4 regions of the Paenibacillus ihbetae genome follow, and region 3 is predicted to be linked to each of the others. Evidence: riboswitches for the same ligand, from Rfam matches in the RefSeq annotation. Region 3 holds a riboswitch; each other region holds the start of a gene.
What was found. A riboswitch is a leader RNA that binds a small molecule or an ion and turns the genes downstream of it on or off. The one in region 3 is predicted to bind cyclic di-GMP.

Region 1 (4,217 bases), 870 kb from region 3:
GAATTCGTTCTAAGCCATTCACCAATTCCTCAGAACGTTCAAGCCGCATCTGTACTTCGGGATGTTCTATACCGTCTACTCTGGCAAAACGGATGGCTTCTTTAAGCGATGCAGCAATTGCCGTCAATTCCGGTACGGGTTCAGCTAGTTTTTTCTGCAAGGAGGAAATGGCTTTTGCGTACTTGGCTAATACTTCACGGTCTCTCTCTGGTGTCGCCGCTAGCTTCTCCGGTGTCAAATCGTATTCCATCAGTGCGGAGATCTCCTCACGGGCAGTCTCTGCATCCCCCTCCTTTAGCGATACGGAGACCGCTGACAAGTGCGCTCTTGTACAGGGGATACAACCAACCGATACATGCATATCCGGGGCATATTGACTGTAAGGCACAGCTTCGTTTTTAATTGCTACAGCTTCGAAGGTATTGGAATCCTCCATTTTAATATCGCTCATAAATCATTTCCTCCTCAAAGTTTTAGTTTAGCTTCTATTAATTCCAGGATACTGTTTGGATCATATATCAAGAACGCTTCTTCGCCCAGTTCTCTCCGAAGTTCCAAAAGCGCTTATGCATTCAATAGATTTAATACAGCTTGAATACATATCATCCCCTCCTTGTCACACGATTCTGCTTTGGTGCCGTTATTTCGAGACGGGAGTGTGTTCCTCACCTCCTATAGCAAGATCACCTAGAATACAAAAAACCCCCGCCATGTTTAAATAGACGGAGGCTCCGTCGTATTCGGTAACTGGCTGGCATAGTGGTTGCATTAAAAACACCCACCTTAGCCCCTGTAGCTTTGCGTCGCCATCTTTCAACGGGTTTGCTATTATCGTACGATGTATGAAATTGTAAAAATTAATTAATCCTTCAACAACAACTTACTTTAAATTATAAGATTCGACGTAAATAAAAAAAATACCCAAAATTGGGTAATGGATGCGTATGTATTCCATTCTTTAGGTAAACTTCCTCAGAAACGCTCCTTTATGATTGACTCTCGTTTTGGCGTAAATTTTTTTAATAAACGTGCGGACCGTGCTTTGACTAATTCCATAGGTATCCGCGATTTCAGGCACGTTTTTATTTTCCAGCCACCCGTAGGCGATTTCCTTCTCGCGATTCGTTAATTTATATTGCTCAAAGAGGGAATAGGTCAGCTCCTTTTGCAGCATGGGATCCTTCTGGGGCAGCTTTTCTTCAATATTTTTGGCCAAATGCTCAATGAGGGGCAGGGCAAATGTAACCTCGTGAAAATAATGAAAACAGAGGCTGAGGTAGCCGATGATAACATTTTTGATTCGGATGGGCGTGCAAACGCAGGACAGCTCCGCAAACAATCGATTGCTGTGCTCGGCGCCGATTACGACTGAAGCCGAGTGTTTTTCCATGGATAAACCAATGGCATTGATTCCCGCCTTGTTCATAGCAGAAGATGTACCAATTTTCATATGGTTTCTTTCAAAGTAGCCTTTTAACAGCTCCGTCCCGCAATAGTCGATAATGGTTCCCTCTGGGTCCGCAATGACAAATAAATAAGGTATAGGCAGCAAATCGTTCATATTCCCGGTTTCCTCTTGCAACAGATACAGGATTTCTTTTCGCTCGATCAGCCTCTTTTTTATTTCAGTCATGCTGAGGAAATGATCGTTTACTTTCAGCAATGTTCTTTGGCCCATTATTTTCCCTTCTTCCTTGTTAAGAATAAGTGATTAATAATGAAATCGATCTCCTATTCATCGCCGCTGCAAAATCGTAGTCTTTTAGCGAAAAATAAAAAACCTCCATCCATGAAAATTACCATAGCAAAATAGGACGGGGGTTTCCGTCGTATTCGGCAACTGGCTGGCATCACGAATCTTAGGCAGATCCGCATTAGCCCCTATAGCTTTGCGTCGCCACTTTTCAGTGGGTTTGCTATTATCGTACGAAACGATTCGATTGGTTGGCTGTCAAACACGCTTCCGCATGAAATTACCGAGTTATCCGTTTATAGCCCTGCCTAGTAATGACATGCTGCGGGACATCATTCTCCGCATCATTCACCTCCCTTCAGGCATCCATGATTTTCTCTTCGAGGAACAGGCAGCTGGCGCAGGAACCTCCCTTTGAAAAATTTGTGAACAGCAAATAGCCTCCGTCAGCTTGAAGACCTAGGTAGTAACTAGCAAGAAGTGACGGAGGCTTCCGTCGTATTCGGCAGCTGGCTGGCATCGCGGTTCTATGCAGATCCGCATTAGCCCCTATAGCTTTGCGTCGCCACTTTTCAGTGGGTTTGCGATTATCGTACGAACGATTCAATTGTCGAATAGTACTACAAATAGTTCTGAATAAATGACCTAATCAAACTATAACTTACATTGTTTTTTATTGAACATAGGCTGCTTGGCTCAAATTCCCGACATTTTTTTGTTGTATTTTGTCTTTTTTTGTCGCAGAGCAAATAACAGGAAGCGCAATATGTCAAAATAACCAGCTTCTCATCGTGATTTTAGAAAAGCTTTGCTGTCTCGGCTGCCCGCCGAAGGCCTTCCTCGATGATTTCCTCGCTGCGATCCCGGAATTGATTATGCCCCTCAATGATAACCGTCGTGATGTCGGTGATTCCGAACACGTTGAGATGATTTTTTACGAAGCTGACGGCCATCTCGGATGGATCGCCTTCCTTGTAGATCCCGCCTCTGGCATTCAGCAGTGCTGCTTTTTTGTCACCCAACAGACCGACCAATCCCTGCTCCGTATACATGAAAGTTTTGCGCGGATGGTGCATGCAGTCCAGGTAGGCATGCAGCACTGCAGGAACCGTCAGGTTCCAGAGCGGGAAGGCAAACACCAGTTTATCGGCGGCAAGAAATTGCTCCAAGTGCCTGTTGACGATGTCCCGAACGGCCTGCTCCTCATCCGTAAGCTCCATGCCCATGGCTGACTTGAAATTCCCGCTAATCATAATGTCGTCCAGGAGGGGAATGCGTTCCCGAAACAGGTCGACCTCGACCACCGTATCATTCGGATGTGCCTCGCGGTAGCTGTTGAAAAATGCGTCGTATAATCTGCTTGTGACGGCCCCTTGGCGGTTGTTGGCTTTAATGAATAAAGTGGTTGTCATTAGAATCTCCTCCTATATTTCGTAATTGTAATGAATGGACTCGAAAGCATGCGATATCAGCTTCCCGCCGCTTTTATATGGCCCGGTTCCTTCCTCCCGAACCTTAGGGAATAGAACATCAGCATGGCGATCAACAGCCCGGCAAGCACCAGATAAATATTGCTGTAAATCTGCCCCTCGGCATAGGCGTACAAGGGGTTCCACGATCCCCCGGAACGGATATCCAGCATCGTGCCGTACACACCGGAAGCGATCCCGGCCGCAATAAAATTCAGCATCTGCATCAGCCCCATTCCGATGCCGGCCTGCTCCTTCGCTAAGCTGAGGGAGACGGAATTGGATAGTGCAATCATCCCGAACGTCTGCCCGACATTGCCAATAATCAGGAGGAGCGCAACCGCGACGGCTGAAATGGCGGAGAACGTGGATAAGAGTACAAAGCAAGCGATTAACATGATCATGGCGATCAGAAACAGATACGTGTTCCCTTTGGCATCGGCCAGCTTCCCCCCTGTCTTCCCGAGCAGAGCGGAGGCCGCGGCGGCCGGCACCATGACAAATCCGATCCATCCCGGAGGCAGCGCATGGACATCTGCCAGCAGCAGCGGGCTTAGAAAATGCAGCGCAAAGGCCGTGCCGCTAAACAGAAACATGATGACAAGCCTAACCGAATACTCTTGATTGCGGAACAAAACCGGGCTCACGAACGGGGCGGACGTACGGTGGATCCGGATAATGAACAGCAAGGCCACCAGCAGCCCGGCTAGCGGAAGCCACCAGATTCCGTTCGTGATTCCCAGCAGCAGACAAGTGATCGCGACGGCCAGCAGGCCGCCTCCCAGCAGATCGAATGATCCTGACACCTGAGGGTCTTCGTCCTTCAGATATTTCCGGTAAAAAGTAAGCGTGACGAGAATCAACAGAGGGATGCTGAACAGCCAGCGCCAATGAGCAAAGCCGGCCACGAGCGAGGACACGACCGGCCCGAGTGCGCTGCCGATGGACAATCCAACAAAGGCTGTCGCCATGGCCGCTCCTCTTCGCTCCGGCGCGAAGTAGCGAATCGGTATAAGTGTAGCCGCTGCCGGAATGGCGGCAGCACCGACCGCCTG
Region 2 (4,217 bases), 370 kb from region 3:
ATGGAGTTGCCATTGATCATAAATTCATAGGACACCTGGTTCTCGGTCACTTCGAGACCTCCGCTTCCAAATCTTGAATCAATCGCTCCAGATGTTCATATCGGTTCCCCGATAAATCCGTGAGCGGAAAAATACGCACTTCCTCCGAAGTAACCCGAAGCAGTTCTCGGATCGTGTTTCGGTGAAAGTCATAGTCCAAACGATCGCTGTACATAAACAGAAAATGGGCGGATAACACCAGATCGAACTGTTCATCGCAAAATGGCAGCTCCGGCAGCACCGCAGCCACATACCGCTCCGGATGTGCTCTCATATCCGCAACACAGTCCCGGAGGGCTTGATGGCGATGACGGCTAACGCCCGCAACATCCCCGTAAAAGTCCCATACAAAGTTTCGCTTCGTCTGCTCCATGGATTCCATTGCGTGCGCGGTATCCTCCAGGCCCTTCCGCTCCAGATCCTCGATCCGATGATCGTAAGCGATATCGCTTGCGGTGACATCCAATCCGGCCGCTGCGGCATGCGCCGTAAAGGAGCATGCTCCGGCAGGGCAATCTAATATTTTCTTGCCTGCCAGCTCCTTTGCCTGCAGATCAAACATCTGCATATACTCCTCATAGGTCCGGCCGATAAACACCACCCGGTCCAATTCCAGCTTCGTCTTCCCTTGCCTCATCTCGTCTCTTCTCATCTCATCTCACCTCAGCTATGATCTTGGTGCGGATCCCGGCCATCCAAGCGCCATCTCCGCAAACCTATATTACCATATGATGGAATGGGTGGATATTAGCCATTTATCGATCGAAGCAAGCCGCAATGGTTCCTAACTCTCCACACTTCCCCTCTCTGACGCTCCTTACCCACTTCATATCCGAACTCCGGTGTTTAAGCTATACTCTTTTTATGTACGTATTCAATTTGAAAAAAGCCATATAAGGAGGGTCACACATATGCTGCCTTACCCTGCTCCCACGACAAGAGAGGAAAAAATGAAATTGGTCGCCCAAATCAAGGATCGGCTGCTTCAGCTTCATGGCGATGCCATTCTGGCGATCGGCCTGTACGGCTCGCTTGCCCAAGGGATCGACGGGCCTTACTCCGATATCGAGCTTCGGGTTATTACGAAGGATGGTTTCTCTCTTCCCGGGCATGAATTTATCTATCCCCCATTCAAAATCGAAATCGGAATGAAGCAAAAACGCGAAGCGATGCGCTCCGCGGCGACCGTTGACGATTCCTGGGCCATTAAGGCAGGCGCATATGCTCATTTGCAAGCAATCTATGATCCGGACCGGCTGCTCGATGAGATTCGCACACGGCCGATGCACATTTCCGACGAAGCAATTCGGGACGTAATGAGAGAATTTATGATTTGGGAGCCTTATGAAACGATGGGCAAAATCCGCAACAATAAATTGGCTGGCAATCACGGCTACCTGGCCCTCGGTGCCAAGGATCTGGCGTGGCAGAGCGCCAAGCTGATCGGGCTCGCCAACAAAACCTTCTATACTACCCGAGCCAGAACCTATGAGGAATCGCTTCAAATGCCATCTCGCCCATCGGGCTATGATGAGCTTATCGAATTGGTGACCCGCGGGCAGCTTCATGATTCGGAGCTGGTATATGAGCGCTGCGAGCATTTGTGGACTGGACTAAACGAATGGTTTGGGGAGATGGGCATCGAGTATAAGTTGGACAAGCTTCCTTTTTGATTGCCGTAGAAAAAACAGCATCACGAACAGCAGCTAATTGTTACACCGTTCCGTTACTCCTCCCTTTGCGTAAGGTTTCTGGTCTAGAGCATGCTTGAATGGCTGTCGATCTTATACTCCGTGCAGCCCCGGTGCTGCACGTCCCCCGCTTCACTCAGCTTTCTCGAATTAATCTCCTTTTTTTCGATGCTAAGTGAGTATTAACGACACAAAGGAAGAAAATGCTACAAAAATAAGGCTTAGGACCCTAACTTTCGATACTTATATATTATATGTTTAAGTAAATGTTAAATTTTCCAAATACATATCTGTTCTAGTTCGTACGAACATGGCAAACCCATTGAAAAATGGGGACGCAAAGCTATAGGGGCTAACGGATTTGCTATAGAGCAAATGCTAGTGCCAGCCAGCTGCCGAATACGACGGAGACCTCCGTCTGGTAGCGTTGCCTTTGGACGGGGGTTTCTTTAATTTTTAGATAAAATTTTTACTATTTTGATAGCTGGGGTTTCAAGCCCTGTCTATAGATAATGAACCTGCGAGGAGGGAAGGAGCTTTGGGGAGAAAAATTGATTAATACGTCGAAGGAGGGGTTGGAAAACCAGGCGATCAAGAAACATTCGCCGTGCAGCATAAGATTATGATTAGAGCCAACTAAAGTGTTCGATCTGCTCGAACATCACTCTGTAGTACATATACCCTGAGCTGCCTTTAAATTTACAATATCCCATCATTCATTTAATTTATTGACAGCCTTGGATGGCTCTAAAGTCTCTCACTAGAAATAAGGGAGGAAACGATGAACAGAACATCGATATTCAGTCGGCGTTTAAAGTGTTTGGCGGCTGTTTTCATCATTTTGTTCGGTCAGCTTCTGCCTCTGTACCCTCAACAGGCTGAGGCGGCTGCAGATAACTGGCTGAATTTTAAATTTGATGAATTCTCCCAAAATACGGTCAATCAATTTACCTTGGATGGTCATGCCACAATCGCTCAAGGGCAAAATTTTATACGATTGACACAGCCGACTACATTACAAAGCGGAGCCGCATTTAACAATACCGCACTGTGTCCTAGAGACAATTATTCATTCAGCACGGCCTTTTCTTTTAAAATGAGTAACCCGAGCGCTCAAGGCGCAAGCGATGGATTGACCTTTACGCTCCAGACTGGCACAACCAGCCAGAATATGAACGGTGGCGGCTTGGGATATTACGGCATTAGTCCGAGTTTTGCCGTTAAATATGACACGTTTAAAAACGATGTTTATAAGGATCCTTCTTCAAACTACGTTGGACTTGCGGTAAATGGAGACGTAGTGAATCAAGCAGGCTGGTATACCGATTTAGACAGCACCAGCTTCAAATTGTCTGACGGAACCCAGTACTATACGTGGATCGATTACAATAGTTCAACTCGGAATGTTCAGGTTCATCTGGGCACTTCGCCGGATCGGGTAAATGCCAGCAAAGTTTTAGATGTCAATGGCATCGATCTTGGTTCGATATTTAACGGACAATCGATTCATGCCGGTTTTACAGGATCAACAGGATCTCCGAATTACGAGACGCATGATATCCATAGCTGGTATTTTGTGAATGCATACGCACCGATCGATACTCTCGATCCGAATAATACTTACAAAGTGAACGAGGCACCCGTTGTGCCGGGTGATTCAAAAGTCACCGCGGTAAATACGCCGGTCTCGGGACAAGTAATCGGCGCCGACCCGGATGGAGATCCATTGACGTACGCCAAAGGCGCGACGGATCCTCAGAACGGAACTGTGACGGTTAATGCGGACGGAACTTGGTCGTATACGCCAGCACAAGACTTTATCGGCACCGATAGCTTCACCGTCATCGCCAATGACGGCAAATGCGCCACTGCCGAAGCTACGATTAACGTTGAAGTATCGGATTCGGTTCCTCCAACGACTCCACCTAACGCATGTGGAAACCGAGTGGCCTTGATTAATGGTAGTTTTGAAGAAGGACCTGAACGAGGATCCTATGACCCAGTCAACAGTCCTTTTATGTTCTATCAGGATGAAGTGCCAGGATGGATGACAACGGATACAGGTAATGGAGCCAATGTTCACTTAATTGAAATTTGGGATTACGCTCAGGGTTATCCTGATCCTGAAGTTAAGCAGCAACCGGCCCCTGTTGACGGTAATCGTTATGCGGAGTTAAATGCCGTTGAGAACGGCATGTTATACCAAGACGTGCCGACCACACCTGGACAGACAATCTATTGGAGACTCTCCCATAAGGGTCGGTATGGAGTGGATACGATGCAGGTTCGCATTGGTCCGGCAACAGACAATCCCTATGATACGGTTCCACAAAAACAAATGTCGTCAGGGAACACGGCGTGGGAAACCTATACAGGAACATATACCGTTCCAGCTGGACAAACGATGACAAGGTTTGGGTTTGAAGCCGTTTCGACATCCAGTGGATCAATCGGTTACGGCAACCACCTGGACAACATCTTCCTGGG
Region 3 (4,217 bases):
ATATTGTGTGTTGATGAGTTTTACGAAATTTTGAAAAGACGCCCCGGAATTGATATGATATCTATATCGGATTCAACCACGTTGTGGATGAATGGAATGCTTCGAGGGAGGTTATTGTGATGGCAATTGCAGAAGTAACGGTCATTCCGATCGGAACGGCAACGACCAGCTTAAGCTCATATGTCGCGGAAATGCAGCGTATATTGAAGCAACAGGAGGGAATATCGTACGAATTGACTTCGATGAGCACGATTATTGAAGGGGAGCTTCCTATGATTTGGCGTGCAATCGAGGCGTTGCACGAGGCGCCGTTCTTGGCGGGCGCCAAGCGGGTATCCACCTCGGTCAAAATTGACGACCGGCGCGACCGGGCATCCTCAAGCAAGCAGAAGATTCAATCGGTGCAGGAGAAATTAGGCGGGTAATGCAACTCTCCTATAGGGTGTTTTTTCCATTAATGAGGGACTTGCATTTTCCCGTCGAAGGAATATAATATATTTTGTTGTTTCAAAATAACAAACTTGCTGGTGTAGCTCAGGGGTAGAGCAACGCACTCGTAATGCGTAGGTCGGGGGTTCAATTCCCTTCACCAGCATCCTTAGAAAGTCAATAACGGCGCGGTTTTCCGAGTTTATCGGAAACGCGCCGTTTTTGTTAAATAACCTGCACGTCTAACATTCTTCTAACCTTTAGTCGAGTAAAGTGGGTTTTTCGTCCTCGATTTGGTTCCCTAAGATCGAGTCACCAATTGTATTTAGAATAGCTTCTTTGCACTCGATTTAATTTCTTTTAAAAGGAAAGCAAGAAAGGGCCAGCTAGTGGCCCTTTCTTGCAAGATTGATCGTTCAGTTAATCTAGCGGCGTGTTTTATACGACTTCATTATTTTACGACGATAATAATAACTACCTTCTTTTTTTTCCGGGACATAGTAATCACCTCCCGTTTTCTAGATACTTCAACATATTCAAAGATAGTAGAGTTGGTTTGGATTTCTATCGAAAATAGTAGAATGGCATGCTTTTGGAACCAACTTTATTGTTCAAAAATAATAGAAGGTTCATGAATGCTGTTGGGGTATCACTAACAAACGAGGTAATAGTAGATGACAAAGCAAAGCCCCCCACATCCTTGGTCGGGGCGGGGGTCTGAAGATAATTAATTCCACTCACCATTATGGCGGTGGCATGGAGACAAGCAGAGCTCTTTCCAAAGGCAAATGAAGCAGAGATCCAGCGGACAAAATTCCTGCTCAGCTAATATAAAGAAATGACACTGCTTATGCAGGATTTTGAAAAGTTTGAGGAAGAGTTGAAGCAGACGACAATTGACGGAGAAGTCGCCCGCCGGATCGATCAGGAGGATCTGCATGCGGACAAGAGAGCCAATGCTACGATACCGATTCAAAAGCAGCGCTGGGTGTATCAACGGTATCGGTTCTACACCGCAGCAACTTGAAAGGGCCATAGTTTGATACAGGATGACGAGTCAAGGAAGGCTGTCGATTACAGATACATGCAGGGATACTCTTATAAGGAGACGTTGTTGATCTTTCGACATGGTTTGTCCGATAGCACGATCCGCAGGAAGATACTTGAGGGAACCGAGAGTATGGCCAATACATTAAAGCTAATGGGATTCTTTGAGCAGGACCATGAGGAGTTTTGAGAAGATAAGTTATTAGTCCAGTTCATTTTTAAATGTCTGCATAGTATGAATTATCTTCTTCGAAAGGAGGAGTTCGTTCTTATGAATAAACATCATCATAAGGTTAAAGTTATTGTCCTCAAACCTGGACAAAAAGTCATTGTAAAATGCAAAAAACACAAGAAGCATCGTGCATAAAAAGCTAAGAGCAAAAAATTAAAGTTTTTGAGAATACCCAAAAGAGCGGCAAACTAAGATGCTGATTGGGCCTTAGTTTGCCGCTATCTCTATTAAATATTTGTTTTCATTTAATGATAATTAATTCGATTTTAAATAACCCCTTCCTATTATCAATAATGATATGTATGCTAGTCATATTCTTCCTAAAAACGACAAATAAAAAGAAATAACTACAAAAAATGAGACTAAAGAACCTAACTTGTGATACTGATATATTATATGTTTTAGTAAATGTTAAAAATTTCAACTACATATAAGCTCGTACGATAGTGGCAAACTCATTGAAAAATGGGGACGCAAAGCTAGAGGGGCTAACGGATTTGCAGACAATGCAAATGCTACTGCCAGCCAGCTGCCGAATACGACGGACAACTCCGTCTGTTAGCGTTTGCTATAAGACGGTTTTTTCTTTTTAGTTATTATGAATTTTAATAAGCGGTAGTCGAGGCAACAAGCCTTGTCTATAGATGAGATAAATAAGCGAGGAGGATAGAATGAGCATAATTGTCGATAAAAACGACACTACAACAATCGTCCTATGAATACAGGGCAATTTGTTTTTTGTGACCTAAATTTCATGAAAGAATAGGAGGGGAAAGATTGGATAACAGGCGTTTTAGGAAATCGTTAACAAAAGTCCAGCTTTTATTTATGGCCTGTTTAATTACTTTCAGTGGAACGCTCCCATTTGGGGCAGAGGTAAAGGCAGCGACTGGGATAACTATTAATGACACTGATTCGTATGGTCTTGCTCATGATTTTAATACAACAAAAAGTTATATCTATCAACTGGATGGAAACGATCCTACCACTCTCAAGGGAAGCGTGGAAGTTGGGATGCCTCTATATGGCAACGGGTTTGCTATATCAGAGACGGAGAACGTTTTTTACGCATTTGGTCCCACAGCAAGTAGTGGCGGTCTGTACCGTATTAATCCTGACGGTAGCTACCAGTTCGAAGCAGCGTTACCCACAGGTGTTAGTAACGGAGTTATTGCTGGTACAAAATTTTACTATGGCTATAGTAGCGGTACGCAAAGTTTCATAAGATCATATGATTTGGTTACAAAAACTCAAACCTCTGCTGAAGTTAAAGGGTACGTTTGGGATGAGGGGGATTTGGTAGTTGATAGTAACGGTTATGTTTGGTTTTCTTCACCTCCTTCATCAGCTAAGACAGATACTTTCATTCAAATTGACCCGAACACCGGTAGAGTATTACGCGAAATTCCCTTCACAAATGCAGATGGTATTTCTGTAGAAGGCACAGTAAGAGGACTCAGCTTTTTACCTAACGGTAAGTTACTAATTGCTAGTGGTGCGAATACAACAAACCCTACATATTATTCTCTTGACCCTGCTACAATGAGTACAACTTATCTGGGTTCGGTTACAGGTCTCGGAGTTTATGATTTAGCATCACGAATAACCCAAAAATTCGATACTAATCCGCCAAACCCGACGCCGCCTGGCGTATGCGGGCCGAGAGTGGTATTGACTAACGGTAGTTTTGAACAGCCGACTGCAAGAATGCCAGGGGATACTGGTTCTCCAGGCTCCGAAACATATTGGCAGTATTTTCAGGAGCATGAAGTTCCAGGTTGGAAAACAACAGCCTCTGATAAATTTATTCAAATTATGAAAAATGAATATATTTATGAAGGGATGAAGATTAACCCACCTCATGGGAATCAATATGTTGAGTTAAATGCGCAACAAGTATCGACATTGTATCAAGATGTTACAACGACGCCAGGTCAAACCATTTATTGGCGATTGGCTCATAAAGGGCTTCTGGGTGTCGATACAATGGCTGTACAAATAGGCTCAGCGGATATTCCAATAGATCAGCTACCGGTAATTCAGCAAATTAGTACCGGAAATACGGAGTGGAAATATTATTCCGGCTCCTATACAGTACCAACAGGCCAAACAACAACACGGTTTGCTTTTAACTCCGTAGATGCAGCTGGTGGAAGTCAACATTATGGTAATTTGTTAGACGATATCTTCTTAGGCACGGAACCTTGCGGAGTCGTCACAAAGTCCGTAGACCCCGTTGACAATGTTCAGGAAGCAGATACTTTAACCTATACGGTCAACTTTAAAAATGATGGAGGGGATGAGACAAGTAACACATTATTTACGGACCTTATCCCCGACGGAACGGGATACATCCCCGGCTCCCTAGAAATCGTATCCGGGCCTAACAGCGGGAAACTAACGGATGCAGCGGGAGATGACCAGGGTGAGTATATTGCAAGCGAAAATCGGATTGTCGTTCGGTTAGGGAACGGAGCGGACGGAAGCCAGGCAGGCAGATTTCCGAACG
Region 4 (4,217 bases), 810 kb from region 3:
ATGCAAGCTTAGCGCTATAGACGCTCTCCGTTACAGCGGCTTGATAATTCAGATATTGATGGCCATCGAACGGAGGCTCTAACTGAATTTCTGCTCCGCCCTGTGCATCAAATACCTTCAATTCCAGCTTCTCAAGAATCGCGTCCTTCGTAACCAGATTTTCATACGCTTCTCTTAAGGCTTGATTTGCTTCATCAATTTCCTGCTGCGTAGCGTCCGGTTTGCTCAATACATCTTGAGCATTCTGCAGAGCATCCTTAAACGGTGTCAGACTCTCCGAAGTATAGTTATTTTCATCATAGCCGCCACTCGTCATGAAATTATCAATTTCATTGACCGTCGCTTCAAGCTCGGTTTTATCGGCCCGCAGTCCATCGCGCGCCTCATTCAAAGCTTGCAGAGCCTCATCGACTTCTTTTTGGGTAGCAGCCGGATTTTGCAGAACTTCCTCTGCGTGCGTCAACGCAGCTTGAAAGGCATCCCAGGAGTCCTTGGAGTAGTTCTCCTCAGCAAGATTTTCGGCCTCCAGCTCGTCCACTCTGTTCTGCAATGCCGATTTATCTGCAGTCAATCCATTACGCGCATCATCGAGCGCTTTCAGCGCATCATCGACTTCCTTCTGGGTAGCAGCCGGATTTTGCAATGCGGCTTCAGCTTCTTTCAGAGCTTGATCGAAAGCTGCCCAGCTTGCTGCCGAGTAGTTTTCCTCTTGCAAGTTTTCGGCTTGGATTTCATTCGCGCGTTGTTCCAGATCCCTTTTATCCACCTGAGTGACAAAAGTAAAGTAGCTTCCGTCAGCAAGCTGGCTGCTGTTCAAAGTTGCCTTGCCGGTCACTTTGTCCGCTGGGACCACGGTTACTGCTGCCTGCTCAAACGTCGGACTATTGCTCGTTAACAGGTAGATTCGATACTTCTCTTGATCTGCGCCGTCGACTTGCAAAGTAATCGGCGCATCGGTCCAATCGGCGCTTTTCTCGACTTTATACACTCGCGACATCATAGTTGCCGGAGATTGTGTCGTGTCATTCGCATGCTTTAATGCTTGAGGCAAATCCGTATCGTCAATTACATTCACGTAATCAGCTGGATTACCATTGTCACTAAATGTTAGAAAAGTCGTATCCGTAGCGATCGGATTCTTCTGCGCATTTTCCTTGTTGGAAGCTTCAAAATCACCAAGAGCTATGGCGACGTTCGCTCCCTCAACCTGGGACTTGGATTGGGTCTGCTCAAGCCCTCCGGCAACATCTTTTCCGATCCCTGTGATCCTATGCCCAAAACCGCTGTTGTCAGCTGCTGCCCACATTAATGTGCCGTTACTTGCAACATAGTCGGCAGGATCACCTGCTTCGGTTTTCAATGTAATGCCATATTTCAGCGCGAGATAACTGTTTACCTTTTCCCGCTCTTCCTCATTCAATTTGCGGTTAAACACAAGCACTTCTGCAATTTGTCCGCCATCAAAAGTTCTATTGTGGGCTGCGCCAATATAATGATAACCGGCTGTTCCACCCATATTTCTTGTCCAGTCCACGCTATTCGTTGGTTCCGCCTTTTCCAGATAACCATTAATGGAAAGAGCCCAGTCATTCCCCGCCCTGGCGTTAAGAATGTGAGGGACGGTAATCGTCTCTGCAGGTGTAAAGCTCTTCAATGCGGACGTTCCAAAATGCGTCGAAATATTATTTTGTTGATAAGCCGACGAGCTGGTTTCGTTCCCCCCAAATTCCCACGGGAAGCCGGTCGTACCATTGATTTGTACAGAGAATACTTCTCTTGCACCAGTGGCGGGAATAGCTAATTCAGAGTTTGTTTTAAATTGCATTTTCTTAGTTGCTGTAAAAGATACGGTTACCGGGTGATAGTTGATCATCGCCTTGCCGATATCCTCAAGTTTTAGAACCCTGTCCGTGTGATAAGGGACCCATACCCTGTTGGGATCGGCTAAATCCTGCAATTTGGTGATATAGGTTCCGTTATCTTCAAACCCGCTGTCCATCCCTTTCGTTAACTCGAACCAGGAGACCAAATCCTGGCTAACCCCGCCCGGACCGTTCGCAGCAGCATTTGCTGTCTGAGGAGCCAACGCAAGTGGAAAGCCGCCAGCTACGACCACGATTGAAAGCAAAATGGCTAACTGCCTTTTCCAGTAGTACTTACTGCCTTTGGCAAACATCTCTCTACCTCCTATTTACATTCATTAAATGTCATGCAGCATTCATCAAGATTCACCCGTTAGAGTGACTAACAGGTGGGTAAACCCGGCAATGTATAAAGAACTAAACATATATACCATCGATAAGCACCACCCCCGTTGCAAAAAAAAACCTCCGTCAAAGCGGTCAAACGCTGGACGGAGGCCTCCGCCGTATTCGGTAGCTGGCTGGCAGTAGAATTTGCGTATTGCAGCAAATCCGTTAGCCCCTATAGCTTTGCGTCCCCACTTTTCAATGGGTTTGCCATGATCGTACGACCTTGTATGTAATTGAGAAACATTAACTATTATACTAAAGGTATATTATTACAGCGGATTAAATTAGGTTCTACGGCCTTATTTTTGTAGTATATTATCACTATTTGTCGTATTTTGGTAAATCGCGACTTTTGGCACTAAAATCTATACATGACTGCTTATTATTAAGCTCCGAAGAAGCCTCGATGCAATGAGAATTTCTGCACAGCGGAGGAGTACAATTACCGCGTGCCTCTCCCAGCGCGCGGTGTAATGATGACTGCTGCACGATGATCAGCGACGCTCGGACGACAAGCCATGCAAATGGGCGATCTCCCTCACTTTTGAAATGCGAAAGGAAGCACTTAAAAGCCATCCCGCACAGGATGGCTTAAGTCAAACCAACGTCAAATCTTTCTTACAAATAGAATACATCCGCAGGTGCCGAATCTTTACGTGATATCCCTTTATTTTGAAAGCGAATGCTCTGCATACCATTTTCTTAGCAGATTAATATGTGCCTGATGATAACGGTTATGGTCAGCCATATGCCATAATCCCCAGCGGATGGTTGCTTGCTTTTCATTCTCATGACCAAAGGTGACCACCCGATCTAAATCAGCATCCTGCAATTGGGAACAGGTGTCTTTCAGGATGCTTAACACCTCTTCATACTCCGATATCAGCGTGTTGAGCGACTTGCCTATGATCATCGGCAGCCGGTTGTTCGCATCGATCATGGGGCCGTATTGTTCTTGTAACGAATAAGGAAGCGGCTCCCCTTTCATTCGATACACCCAATTCAAATCAACATACAGGATATGTCTCATTAATTGAGCGGTGCTGTTAAAGCTGCCATCGGGGCCCTTGTAATCGACTTCTTCCTGCGACATTCCCTTCGTAATCAACTGAAGTCGCTGGCTGTTCTCTTTCACCGCAGAATATAACATCCCAACGATCGGGGACATATTTGCCTCACCTTGCAAATCTTTAAGCATCAGGCTCTTCCTCCTGCAATAGTGGCTTCCCGGCCAATTATTTCTTTATTTCTGTAAGGATTGCATCCCACATTAATACATTTATATTCGGATTTTGGTCTTCATTCATTATCGAGATGGTAAGCTCCTGTGCTCCTTGAATGTCCATTTCGGAATAAGCAGGAACCTCTCGTTCCTTTCCATCTGCGATATAAGTGCTCCTGCTTGCTTCGACCCCATCTACGGTAATGATGACGGTGCTCTCGCCATGGAAAATATCGTCCGGAATGGCGCTGTAGCTGGAGAATGTCAGATACTTCCCATCCAATTGATAAGTGAATGTGCAGTTCCCTGAATTATTCCTGCTCAACACATTCATTTGAGGCTCCACTTCTTTACGGCCCGCTTCAAAACCGGTAAGGCCTGTCTCCCAAGCTACAGAACCACTCTTTAACGGGAGCTCGTGCAGCCCTATTTCCTTGCCTGCTTCGATTTTTGTTGCCTGTGCAAATAAATGATTCACTCCTTGAATCGTTACGGTAGTCCCAATGGAAAGGAGGATCGTTATGAAGACGATTTTACTCAGGCCCTTAACGGAATCTTTTGGAGGCCGCACTAATTGTTGTGCGAGAAATCCAATCGCTGCCCCCAATGTATTGATGAGCACATCATCAATATCAAAGCTTCCTAAATGCGTTACCATTTGAACCGTTTCAAGCAGCACAATAGAAACCAGAAATATACTGATGAACCGAAGAAAACGGCATGGAAATAGCTGCGGAACGAGA

Region 1: linked by a shared signal. The riboswitch ahead of BBD41_RS15295 (helix-turn-helix transcriptional regulator) and the one ahead of BBD41_RS11530 (DUF11 domain-containing protein) in region 3 are both predicted to bind cyclic di-GMP.
Region 2: linked by a shared signal. The riboswitch ahead of BBD41_RS13100 (isopeptide-forming domain-containing fimbrial protein) and the one ahead of BBD41_RS11530 (DUF11 domain-containing protein) in region 3 are both predicted to bind cyclic di-GMP.
Region 4: linked by a shared signal. The riboswitch ahead of BBD41_RS15065 (DUF8202 domain-containing protein) and the one ahead of BBD41_RS11530 (DUF11 domain-containing protein) in region 3 are both predicted to bind cyclic di-GMP.

The regions. Positions count from the first base shown of each region.
Region 1 covers NZ_CP016809.1:3,439,021-3,443,237, reverse strand. Annotated here, with positions in the region: gene BBD41_RS15300 (hypothetical protein) at 1-451, opposite strand, end outside; cyclic di-GMP riboswitch class I at 740-837, opposite strand; gene BBD41_RS15295 (helix-turn-helix transcriptional regulator) at 959-1,678, opposite strand; cyclic di-GMP riboswitch class I at 1,833-1,928, opposite strand; cyclic di-GMP riboswitch class I at 2,195-2,289, opposite strand; gene BBD41_RS15290 (FMN-dependent NADH-azoreductase) at 2,491-3,105, opposite strand; gene BBD41_RS15285 (MFS transporter) at 3,162-4,217, opposite strand, start outside.
Region 2 covers NZ_CP016809.1:2,935,930-2,940,146, forward strand. Annotated here, with positions in the region: partial or broken gene BBD41_RS13090 (class I SAM-dependent methyltransferase) at 1-691, opposite strand, end outside; gene BBD41_RS13095 (kanamycin nucleotidyltransferase C-terminal domain-containing protein) at 951-1,712, shown strand; cyclic di-GMP riboswitch class I at 2,033-2,130, shown strand; gene BBD41_RS13100 (isopeptide-forming domain-containing fimbrial protein) at 2,512-4,217, shown strand, end outside.
Region 3 covers NZ_CP016809.1:2,567,739-2,571,955, reverse strand. Annotated here, with positions in the region: gene BBD41_RS11545 (MTH1187 family thiamine-binding protein) at 120-425, shown strand; tRNA gene BBD41_RS11540 (tRNA-Thr) at 524-595, shown strand; gene BBD41_RS30270 (hypothetical protein) at 1,280-1,456, shown strand; cyclic di-GMP riboswitch class I at 2,147-2,245, shown strand; gene BBD41_RS11530 (DUF11 domain-containing protein) at 2,486-4,217, shown strand, end outside.
Region 4 covers NZ_CP016809.1:3,376,450-3,380,666, reverse strand. Annotated here, with positions in the region: gene BBD41_RS15065 (DUF8202 domain-containing protein) at 1-2,176, opposite strand, end outside; cyclic di-GMP riboswitch class I at 2,372-2,471, opposite strand; gene BBD41_RS15060 (DinB family protein) at 2,920-3,450, opposite strand; gene BBD41_RS15055 (VanZ family protein) at 3,488-4,217, opposite strand, start outside.